Linked DNA regions of Thermobifida halotolerans. Each later gene encodes a partner of the first gene's protein in a complex. Links are inferred from orthologs where the notes say so. Each region holds a gene or a part of one and is shown on either strand. Other genes may lie near its edges.

Evidence for each region.
Region 2: the proteins of uvrB (region 1) and pcrA are in contact, whole or in part, in a crystal structure (PDB 7EGT), measured with the Thermus thermophilus proteins. The link is inferred for Thermobifida halotolerans from one-to-one orthologs. Residues at the interface, in WP_096411307.1 of Thermus thermophilus: Glu23, Leu25, Arg26, Asp27, Gly28, Glu29, Arg30, Phe31, Arg55, Glu326, Asp327, Phe328, Glu379, Ser382, Gln383, His398, Gly400, Arg401; in WP_096412145.1 of Thermus thermophilus: His654, Arg656, Phe657, Gln666, Asp668, Glu669, Lys680, Arg681, Leu682, Ser683, Lys685, Tyr686, Ala687.

What each region holds. Positions count from the first base shown.
Region 1 is NZ_CP063196.1:767,832-774,015, forward strand. What follows is about bases 14-2,986. They hold uvrB (excinuclease ABC subunit UvrB), read left to right. Parts: upstream 14-432; coding sequence 433-2,541; downstream 2,542-2,986. Other genes in these bases: NI17_RS03450 (DUF3060 domain-containing protein), read left to right, coding at 2,644-2,986. Outside these bases: more of NI17_RS03450, read left to right, coding at 2,987-3,135; NI17_RS03455 (GNAT family N-acetyltransferase), read left to right, coding at 3,429-4,424; NI17_RS03460 (CTP synthase), read left to right, coding at 4,633-6,184. UniProt on the Escherichia coli protein: The UvrABC repair system catalyzes the recognition and processing of DNA lesions. A damage recognition complex composed of 2 UvrA and 2 UvrB subunits scans DNA for abnormalities.
Region 2 is NZ_CP063196.1:3,570,063-3,575,507, reverse strand. Bases 2,405-5,434 are described here. They hold pcrA (DNA helicase PcrA), read left to right. Parts: upstream 2,405-2,796; coding sequence 2,797-5,073; downstream 5,074-5,434. Other genes in these bases: NI17_RS15930 (nucleoside hydrolase), read right to left, coding at 2,405-2,694. In the rest of the region: NI17_RS15940 (ATP-binding protein), read left to right, coding at 1-1,005; NI17_RS15935 (response regulator), read left to right, coding at 1,094-1,759; more of NI17_RS15930, read right to left, coding at 1,765-2,404. UniProt on the Escherichia coli protein: A helicase with DNA-dependent ATPase activity. Unwinds DNA duplexes with 3'-5' polarity. Translocates on single-stranded DNA with 3'-5' polarity. Initiates unwinding more efficiently from a nicked substrate than double-stranded DNA.

The DNA of each region.
Region 1 (6,184 bases):
GCGGACCGGCCGGGTGCGGGCCGGGACGTGGAGAGCCGCTGCGGGCGGCGGGCTGTCCGAAAGACCCGCGAGGTTTCTCCGGCGGCGACCGTACCGGATGTGGCCGCCCGGCACGGGGAGCCGCAGCGGGGGACCGGGACCCCGCGGCGGGACTCCGCCCCCCGGCTGTCCGGCTTCCCCCTGCCGGAGCGGCGCGAGCGCCGCGTGGTCGGGCCGGGCTCCCTGGGCGGGCAGCGCCTGGAGCAGGCGCCAGCGGAGGGTTTCCGGCGGCACCCGGGGAAGAGCGCCGACCTGGTCGGCACCTCGGGTGACGTTCGGGCCGGGCGGCCGGCTTCGGGCGAGGGAACCGGTGTTCGAGCGGCCCCGGTTGTCACCGGCGCCGCCTAGAGTGGGCAGGGTCGGGGGAAGGTTTTCGACACACCAGGGGGACACATGCGGCCGGTAACCGACATCCAGCGCACGGCCACGCCGTTCGAGGTGGTCTCGGACCTGGTTCCGGCGGGCGACCAGCCCGCGGCGATCGCCGAACTGGCCCGCCGGATCGAGGGCGGGGCCTCCGACACGGTACTGCTGGGCGCCACCGGTACGGGCAAGACCGCCACGGTGGCGTGGCTGGTGGAGAAGCTGCAACGCCCCACCCTGGTCATGCAGCCCAACAAGACACTGGCCGCGCAGTTCGCCAACGAGCTGCGCGAGATGCTGCCGAACAACGCCGTCGAGTACTTCGTCTCCTACTACGACTACTACCAGCCCGAGGCCTACGTTCCGCAGACCGACACCTACATCGAGAAGGACTCCTCCATCAACGACGAGGTCGAGCGGCTGCGCCACTCGGCGACCAACTCGCTGCTCACCCGCCGCGACACGGTGGTGGTGGCGTCGGTGTCGTGCATCTACGGTCTGGGCACGCCGCAGGAGTACGTCGACCGCATGGCCAGCATCGAGGTCGGCATGGAGATCGACCGCGACGAGCTGCTGCGCAGACTCGTGGAGATGCAGTACAGCCGCAACGACATCGCGTTCACCCGCGGCACCTTCCGGGTGCGCGGCGACACCGTCGAGATCATCCCGGTCTACGAGGAGTTGGCGATCCGGATCGAGATGTTCGGCGACGAGGTCGAGCGGTTGATGACCCTGCATCCGATCACCGGCGAGGTGCTGGGTGAGAGCGAGCAGGTCTACATCTTCCCCGCGTCGCACTACGTGGCCGGTCCCGAGCGCATGCGGCGCGCCATCGCCGACATCCAGGCCGAGCTGTCCGAGCGGCTGGCCGAACTGGAGGCGGCGGGCAGGCTGCTGGAGGCGCAGCGGCTGCGCATGCGCACCACCTACGACCTGGAGATGCTGGAGCAGATGGGCACGTGCGCGGGGGTCGAGAACTACTCGCGGCACTTCGACGGCCGCGCCCCCGGGACGCCGCCCAACACCCTGCTCGACTACTTCCCCGAGGACTTCCTGCTGGTCGTCGACGAGTCGCACGTCACCGTGCCGCAGATCGGCGGCATGTACGAGGGCGACGCCGCGCGCAAGCGCACCCTGGTCGAGCACGGGTTCCGGCTGCCGTCGGCGATGGACAACCGTCCGCTGAAGTGGGAGGAGTTCCGCGAACGCATCGGCCAGACCCTCTACCTGTCGGCCACGCCCGGTTCCTACGAGCTGGAACGGGTCGGCGGCGACGTGGTCGAACAGGTCATCCGCCCCACCGGGCTGGTCGACCCCGAGGTGGTGGTCAAGCCCACCGAGGGGCAGATCGACGACCTGGTGCACGAGATCCGGGTGCGCGCCGAACGCGACGAGCGGGTGCTGGTCACCACGCTCACCAAGAAGATGGCCGAGGACCTCACCGACTACCTCACCGATCTGGGCATCCGGGTGCGCTACCTGCACAGCGAGGTCGACACGCTGCGCCGGGTGGAACTGCTGCGCGAACTGCGGGTGGGCCTCTTCGACGTGCTGGTCGGCATCAACCTGCTGCGGGAGGGCCTCGACCTGCCGGAGGTGTCGCTGGTGGCGATCCTCGACGCCGACAAGGAGGGATTCCTGCGCTCGGAGACCTCGCTGATCCAGACCATCGGGCGCGCGGCGCGCAACGTGGCCGGGCAGGTGCACATGTACGCCGACCAGGTCACCGACTCCATGGCCGCGGCCATCGAGGAGACCAACCGGCGGCGCGCCAAGCAGATCGCCTACAACACCGAACACGGCATCGACCCCAAGCCGCTGCGCAAGAAGATCGCCGATATCCTCGACTCGCTGGCCCGTGAGGACGTCGACACCGACGAACTGCTCGCCGGTGGCCACCGCGGGGAGAGGGGCCCCGGGACGCCGGTCCCGGGTCTGGCCCGCGGCGGCGCGCAGGGTCGTGCCGAGGGCGTGGCGGGCCTGCCGCGCGAGGAGTTGGCCGACCTGGTCGAGCAGCTCACCCAGCAGATGCACCAGGCAGCGGCCGACCTGCGGTTCGAGCTCGCCGCCCGGCTGCGCGACGAGGTCAAGGAGCTCAAGCGGGAACTGCGGGGAATGGAGGAGGCGGGGATCGGCTGACCCGGACGTCCGCCGTTTCTCGAACTTTTCCGCCGTCGGCGCGGTCTCATCTGTGAGCAGCGGCAGGTATGCCGACGGAGCAGAAGACGAGAAGGAGGCGGGATGCGGAGCCGGATTCCGGTCACGGTCGGTGCGGTGGTGCTTGTCGCCGCCGTGGGAGCGGGCTGCGCGGGCGGTATCGACCTGCGCGACGAGAACGGTGCGGGGATCTCGATCGACGGCGACGGCGACATCTCGGTGGGTGACGGCGACACCGAGCTCGAGATCTCCGGTGACGGCACCCCCGGCTCGGCCGACGGCGGCGCCATCGTCACCGACGAGTTGATCAACGTCGCCACGGACGGGGGAACGGTCGTCCAGGACTGCGGTGACCGCAGCGTGAACGTGGTGGCCAACGGTGCCACGGTCACCCTCAACGGGTCCTGTGCCCTGGTCACCATCGCGGGGAGCGGCAACCAGGTGAGTCTGGGATCGGCCACCGAGGTGAGCGTGATGGGGTCCGACAACACCGTCCACTACGCCTCCGGCGACCCCGTCGTCACCGATCTGGGCAGCGGCAACACCGTCGAGGCGGGAGGCACCGCCACCCCGTGACCGAAACCCTCTCCTCCGGTTGCCGGGCGGCCGGTTTCTGGGGATTCTTTGGGTTTGGTTACGGTTGAGGGGGGTTTGCCGCAGAATAGGTGGACCTCGAGGGATTGCCTGACGACAATTTCAAAACAAAGGTGGAAACTTCTAGCGTTTTGCCTGCGTCCTGCGGCTTGAGGCGATACCGTACGCTTCGGTAGTCGATATGCGACTTTAGGTGATCGACAAGGGTTCTAGCGGCGGGGCGCTAGCGACCCCCGGTGCGTACGTGCGAGCGTGCCACCGCCAGGGAGGGATGAATGAGCGGTTATGTCGCGCGGGTGCGGCATGACAGTCCGCCGAACGGGACAGCCGAATTCGACAAGCTCGTGGAATCGGTGGCCAGGCGATGGGCGGCGGTCGACCCACTGCTGCCCGAACCGTCGCACCCACGGCTCAACACCAACCCGCTGTTGACCGTCAGCGACGAGATGGGCCGTCCGATGGCGATCGGCACCATGCGCTACTCCTGGTACCAGCCCGGAGAGGCGGGGCGGACCTGGGGTGTCCCCGACCAGCACTGGATCACTCCGCTCGTGGGCGGGTCGGACCCGGAGGGAGCGCTCGACTCGCTGCTGACCAGTTGGCGGGACCAGTTGGAGGAGTTGCCCAGCGGGACCGGCTCGGAGTCGGCGGCGCTGCTGACCTGGCCCTCCCGGGACGTGTGCGGAGTCCGGCCGCTGCAGCGCCACGGCATGCAGCCGGCCACCGTCATGGCGGTGCGGCGGCGCCGCCGCGGGGTGCCGCCCGCGCTGCCTCCGCGGGACGTCACGATCCGGCTCGCCGACATCCATGACCTGGCCGCCGTGGTGAGCCTGGTCATGGAGGAGCACCGCTACGAGGAGCACTTCGGCAGCGTGTTCATCCAGCCGGAGACGGCCGAGCAGACCCGGCGCGTGGCGGCCCGGGCGCTGAGTCGACAGCCGTCGTGGATCTGGATCGCCGAGCGGCGCGGCCGTCCGGTCGGGCTGGTGTGGGTGTCGCCGCCGCACCGGGCGCGCTGGGTGGCCCCCCTCGTCAACGCGGCTCCCGCCGCCTACATCGGCTACGGGGCGGTGGTCGAGGAGGAGCGGGGCCAGGGCATCGGAACGACCCTGATCAGCCACGCGCACCATGCCCTGGACACCCACGGCATCGGGGTCACCATGCTCAACTACGCGGTCATGAACCCGCTGTCGGGGCCGTTCTGGCACCGGATGGGCTACCGGCCGCTGTGGACCACCTGGGAGATCCGCCCGGCGTTGGCACTGCGCTGAGCGACGGTCCACGGGCGCGGACCGCTCTCGGTCCGCGCCCGTGGCGTCGGTGGCGCGACTCCTCGCCGTAACCCGTCCGTGTGGTCAGGGTGTTATCCTGGGGGCCCGTGGAGTCCGCAGAGTCTGTCGGCCGTACGCCGCGCGGACACCGCACGGTCGCCTGTCGGACTTGAAGGCGGTCCGTAGCCATACAACCACGGGAGCAACCTTGGCATCCGCCGCGAGCAGCAAACACCTTTTCGTCACCGGCGGCGTCGCCTCCAGCCTCGGCAAGGGCCTGACCGCTTCCAGTCTCGGACGACTGCTGAAGTCGCGAGGCCTGCGGGTCACGATGCAGAAGCTCGACCCCTACCTCAACGTCGACCCGGGCACGATGAACCCCTTCCAGCACGGAGAGGTGTTCGTCACCGACGACGGGGCCGAGACCGACCTGGACATCGGCCACTACGAGCGGTTCCTGGACACCGAGCTTTCGGCCTCGGCCAACGTCACCACCGGGCAGATCTACTCCAGCGTGATCGCCAAGGAGCGCCAGGGCGCCTACCTCGGCGACACCGTGCAGGTCATCCCGCACATCACCAACGAGATCAAGGCCCGCATCCTCGCGATGGACAGCGACGACGTGGATGTGGTCATCACCGAGATCGGCGGCACGGTCGGAGACATCGAATCGCAGCCGTTCCTCGAGGCGGCCCGGCAGATCCGGCACGAGATCGGCCGCGACAACTGCTTCTTCCTGCACATCTCCCTGCTGCCGTATCTGGGGCCGTCCGGTGAGCTCAAGACCAAGCCGACCCAGCACTCGGTGGCCGCGCTGCGCAGCATCGGCATCCAGCCCGACGCGATCGTCTGCCGCGCCGACCGGTCGATTCCCACCAGCCTGAAGAAGAAGATCAGCCTCATGTGCGACGTGGAGGAGCCCGGGGTCGTCTCCTGCCCCGACGCGCCCTCCATCTACGACATCCCCAAGGTGCTGCACCGTGAGGGCCTGGACGCCTACGTGGTGCGCCGGCTGGGGCTGGCCTTCCGTGACGTGGACTGGACCGAGTGGGACGACGTGCTCAGCCGCGTCCACCAGCCCGACCACGAGGTCACCATCGCCCTGGTCGGCAAGTACATCGACCTGCCCGACGCCTACCTGTCGGTCACCGAGGCGCTGCGCGCCGGAGGGTTCGCCAACCGCACGCGGGTGAACATCCGCTGGGTGGTCAGCGACAACTGCGCCAGCAACGAGGGCGCCGGACGCGAACTGGACGGCGTCGACGGCGTGCTCATCCCCGGGGGCTTCGGGGTGCGCGGCATCGAGGGCAAGGTGGGCGCGATCCGCTTCGCCCGCGAGCACGGCATCCCGCTGCTGGGCCTCTGCCTGGGCCTGCAGTGCATGGTCATCGAGTACGCGCGGGACGTGGCCGGGCTGGACGGCGCCAACAGCACCGAGTTCGAGGACAAGGCCAAGCACCCGGTCATCTCGACCATGGTCGACCAGGTCGACGTGGTCGCCGGGGAGCGCGACATGGGCGGCACGATGCGGCTGGGTCTGTACCCGGCCGTGCTCGCCGAGAACTCGGTGGTGCGGGAGCTCTACGGAGGTGTCGCGGAGGTCTCCGAACGGCACCGCCACCGCTTCGAGGTGGCCAACGCCTACCGGTCGGCGCTGCAGGAGGCCGGAATGGTGTTCTCCGGGCTCTCGCCCGACGGCTCGCTGGTCGAGTACGTGGAACTGCCCCGCGAGCAGCACCCGTTCTTCGTCGGCACCCAGG
Region 2 (5,445 bases), 2.8 Mb from region 1 along the record:
GACGAGACCGCCGCCGGAGGAGCGGAGCGCTCCCGCCGCAGGGGGCGCGACATCAGCCAACTGCTCGCCTACATCGCGCTGGCGGCCGGGCTGGGGGTGCTCTTCCTCCTCTTCGGCGGTGTCTTCGATCCGCTGCTGTGGTTCCTGGTCTTCGGCGCGCTCGGCGGCACCATCCTGTGGCAGCAGGCCAACCCCGCCCAACGCGACGAGTGGGTCGCCTCCACGGTGCTGCGCGACCGCAAGGGCTGGGTCCGCACCGGAGCGGGCATCCTGCTCGTCATCATCGGCGTCATCGGCTTCCTCGCCTTCCAGCAGCAGCTCCACGAGGCGCGGGCGGGGCTCACCTTCGCGCTCACCCTGCTGGCCGGAATCGCGTTGATCGTCGCGCCCTGGATCATCGGCCTGGTACGGGAACGGGACAGGGAACGCCGAGAACGCATCCGCAGCCAGGAACGCGCCGAGCTCGCCGCCCACATCCACGACTCCGTGCTGCACACGCTCACCCTCATCCAGCGCCGCGCCGACGATCCACGGGAGGTCCAGCGGCTGGCCCGGGTCCAGGAGCGGGCCCTGCGTAGCTGGCTCTACCAGCGCCGCACCGACGACGAGACCACCGTCTCGCCCGCGCTGGAACGGGCGGCCGCCGAGGTGGAGGAGACCCACGGGGTGCCCATCGAGGTGGTCTGCGTCGGAGACTGCCCCCTCGACGACGGGCTGCGCGCCACCCTCAAGGCCGCCCGGGAGGCGATGGTGAACGCCGCCAAGTACGCCGGGGTGGACACGATCTCGGTGTTCTGCGAGGTCGAACCGGAGGAGGTGCTCGTCTTCGTCCGCGACCGCGGCGCGGGCTTCGACCTGGACTCCGTGCCCGCCGACCGGATGGGCGTGCGCGGCTCGATCATCGGCCGTATGGAACGCCACGGAGGCGACGCCCGCATCCGCACCGCGCCGGGTGAGGGGACCGAGGTGCAACTGCGTATGCCCCGCGCCCCCGAGACCCGCTAGACGGCCCGGCCCGCCGGCCCGGACGCGGCCGTGACCGATGCCGGACGCCGTGTTCCCCGGCGGGGAGTCGGCGGGTAGAGTCCACGGCGTGGGAGAAGAGAACACCTTCGCGAGCGGCCGTGTCCCGCGTGTCGTGATCGTCGACGACCACCGGCTGTTCCGCAGCGGCGTGCGCGGTGAACTCGGCGACGCCGTCGAGGTGGTCGGCGAGGCCGGAGACGTCGACGGAGCGGTGCACGTCATCAACGAGCAGCGGCCCGACCTCGTCCTGCTCGACGTCCACCTCCCCGGAGGGGGCGGTGTCGAGGTGCTCCGCCGGGTCCTGACCAAGCACCCCGAGATCCGCTTCCTCGCGCTGTCGGTCTCCGACGCCGCCGAGGACGTCATCGGCGTGGTGCGCGGCGGCGCCCGCGGCTACGTCACCAAGACCATCTCCGGCAAGGAACTCGCCGACGCGATCGTGCGGGTGGCCGACGGCGACGCCGTGTTCTCCCCCCGGCTGGCGGGGTTCGTCCTCGACGCCTTCGCGGCCACCGACGCGCCGCCCGTGGACCCCGAACTCGACCGCCTCACCCAGCGGGAGCGCGAGGTCCTGCGGCTGATCGCCCGCGGCTACGCCTACAAGGAAGTCGCCAGGGAGCTGTTCATCTCCGTCAAGACCGTCGAGACCCACGTGTCCTCGGTGCTGCGCAAGCTCCAGTTGTCCAACCGGCACGAGCTGAGCCGCTGGGCCACCGCGCGCAGACTCGTCTGAGGCCGTCAGCGCAGCGCCCGCAGCATGCGGGAGAGGAACTCGGAGACGTCCACCTCGGTGGGCAGGACGACCGGTTCCCGGGAGCCCGCCTCCGGTTTCGGCCGCAGGTCCGCGAGGGTCATGCCGCGGGTGTGGGTGCCGCTCAGTTCCACCCGGACCGGGACGGTCACCGACTCCGTCACCAGTTCGGGGTCGAGCAGCACCGCCGCCGCGAGGGGGTCGTGCATCGCGCACGCCCGCCGGCCCAGCACCGAGGTGTACCAGTCCACGTAGTAGTCGAGGAACCGGCGCGCGTACCCGGCGCGTTCCCCCGCCAGCGCCGCCAACTCCTCCAGCCACGGCTCCGTCGCCAGGGCGCGCATGGTGACGTCCAGCGCGACCAGGGTCAGGTCGAACCCCGCGCCGAGCACGGCCTCGGCCGCCTCCGGGTCGTTGTTGACGTTGGCCTCCGCCCACGGAGTGACGTTGCCCGGCGCCCGCACCGCGCCGCCCATGACCACCACGCGGTCCACCAGTTGCGGCAGCCGCGGCTCCAGGGCCAGCGCCAGCGCCAGGTTGGTCAGCGGGCCGAGCGCCAGGACGCAGATCTCCCCGGGAGCGGAACGGGCCAGCCGCACCAGCAGTTCGGCGGCGGACTCGGAGACCGGAGACGTCTCCACCGCGGGTACCTCGATGCCGCCGAGACCGTTGGCGCCGTGGACGTGCGCGGCCAGACTGGGCTGCTGCACCAGGGGGCGGGCCGCGCCCGCCGCGACCGGAACTTCCGGGCGTTCGTACAGCCGCAGCAGCCGCACCGCGTTGTCCGTGGTGGTCTCCACGGCGGCGTTGCCGTAGACCGTGCCCACCCCGACGAGCTCGACGCCGGGCTCCGCCGCCAGGTAGGCCAGCGCCAGCGCGTCGTCGATCCCGGGATCGCAGTCGATGAAAACACGCATCCGATCCTCCACAACCGTATTCCCAGGGCTCCCCGCGGAACCCGGCCAAGGGTAGCCGCACGAGGGCCCGCGACCTCCCCGCCCACGTCTACCCTTGGTGGGGTGTCCTCCCAAGAGCAGCTTCTCGAAGGTCTCAACGAGCCCCAGCGCGCCGCCGTGCTCCACGAGGGCGGCCCGCTGCTGATCGTCGCGGGAGCGGGGTCGGGCAAGACCCGGGTCCTCACGCACCGCGTCGCCTACCTGCTGGCCGAGCGGGGGGTGCGCCCCGGCGAGGTGCTCGCGATCACCTTCACCAACAAGGCCGCGGCCGAGATGAGGGAGCGGATCGAGGGACTGCTGGGTGAGCGTGTGGCAGGCGCCATGTGGGTCATGACCTTCCACTCGGCGTGCGTGCGCATCCTGCGCCGCGAGGCCGGACGCCTGGGATACCCGAGCAGCTTCACCATCTACGACTCCGCCGACTCCCGGCGGCTGATGCAGCTTGTCTGCCGCGAACTCGACCTGGACCCCAAGCGCTTCCCGCCCAAGTCGTTCTCCGCGCAGGTGTCGAACCTCAAGAACGAACTGGTGGACTACGACACCTTCGCCGACCGTGCGGCCAACGAGCAGGAGCGGACGCTCGCCGAGGCGTACAAGCTCTACCAGCAGCGCCTGTACGAGGCGGGCGCGATGGACTTCGACGACCTGATCATGGTCACCGTCAACCTGCTCCAGATGTTCCCCGAGGTCGCCGAGTACTACCGGCGGCGGTTCCGGCACCTGCTCGTGGACGAGTACCAGGACACCAACCACGCCCAGTACGAACTGGTGCGCGCGCTCGTGGGCCCCGCCGAAACCGACTCGGCGCTCCCGGGACCGGAGCTGTGCGTGGTGGGCGACGCCGACCAGTCCATCTACGCCTTCCGCGGGGCGACGATCCGCAACATCCTGGAGTTCGAGCGCGACTACCCGCAGGCCACGACCATCCTGCTGGAGCAGAACTACCGGTCCAGCCAGAACATCCTGACCGCGGCCAACGCCGTCATCGCGCGCAACGCGGAGCGGCGCCCCAAGGACCTGTGGTCGGCCAGGGGCGAGGGGCCGCCCATCGTCGGTTACGTCGCCGACAACGAGCACGACGAGGCGGCGTTCGTCGTCGGCGAGATCGACACCCTCACCGACGAGGGCGCCTGCACGCCCGGTGACGTCGCGGTCTTCTACCGGACCAACGCCCAGTCCCGGGTGCTGGAGGAGGTGTTCGTCCGTACCGGGCTGCCGTACCGGATCGTCGGCGGAGTGCGGTTCTACGAGCGGAGGGAGATCCGCGACATCCTCGCCTACCTGCGGGTGCTCGCCAACCCGGAGGACACGGTGAGCCTGCGCCGGATCCTGAACGTGCCCAAGCGGGGCATCGGCGACCGCGCGGAGGCGGTGGTCGAGCTGTTCGCCGCCCGGGAGCGGATCACCTTCGCCAGGGCGCTGCGCCGCGCGGACGAGGCGCCGGGGATCGCGACCCGTTCGCTCAAGGCGATCCGGGAGTTCGTCGCCCTGCTGGAGGAGCTGGAGGCGCTGGTCCCCACGAGCAGCCCGGCCGAGATGGTCGAGGCGGTCCTGGAACGCACCGGCTACCTGAGCGAACTCGTCAACTCCAAGGACATCCAGGACGAGAGCCGGGTGGAGAACCTGGAGGAGTTCGTCGGGGTCGCCCGCGAGTTCGAGGCGTCCTTCGGCGGCGTGCCGGGCGAGGAGGCGGACGACGCGGACGGGACCGGCACGGAGGAGGCCGCCGAGCCGACGCTGGTGGACTTCCTGGAGCAGATCTCCCTCATCGCCGACACCGACCAGGTGCCCGACGCCGACGAGCAGGGGGGAGCGGTCACGCTCATGACGCTGCACTCGGCCAAGGGACTGGAGTTTCCCGTGGTCTTCCTCACCGGTCTGGAGGACGGGGTCTTCCCGCACCTGCGTACGCTCGGCGACCGGTCGGCGCTGGAGGAGGAGCGGAGGCTGGCCTACGTGGGGATCACCCGGGCGCAGGAGCGGCTCTACCTCAGCCGGGCCGCGGTGCGCAGCTCCTGGGGGGCGCCCGCCTACAACCCCGCGTCGCGCTTCCTGGACGAGATTCCCGCGGAGCTGGTGACCTGGCGCCGTGCGGAGTCCTCGATGGGCGCGTTCGGACGGTCCGCCTCTCCCGTGCGCGGTTCGGTGGCGACCCGCAGGCCGGAGCGCCGGGTGCCGTCACTGCGCCCGGGGGACAAGGTGAACCACGACTCGTTCGGGCTGGGCACGGTACTCCTGGTCGACGGGACGGGGGACCGTACCAAGGTCCGCGTCGACTTCGGGGCGGACATCGGCGAGAAGGACCTCATGGTCAGGTTCGCGCCGATCGAGAAGCTCTGAGGGACCGCCACGGCGGGGGAACAAACCGGGACCCGTGTCTGTTGGACTGGTTCGGACCCGTCAGCAGGTGGCTGTCTCTCCTTCGGGAGGGGGCCGGGAATAGTCCGGCCCCGGCGTCTGTTGGACTGGTTCGGTCCGCTGGACAGGCGGGAGGGTTCGGGAACAATCCGGGGCCTGCGCCTGTTGTAGCGGGTAGGACCGGCCGGCAGGTGGCTCCTCCTCCCGTAGGAGGGGGTCGGGGAATAACCCCGGACCTGATCCTGTTGGACCGAGTCGGACCCGTCAGCAGGTGGCTGTCTCTCCTTCGGGAGGGGGCCGGGAATAGTCCGGCCCCGGCGTCTGTTGGACTGGTTCGGTCCGCTGGACAGGCGG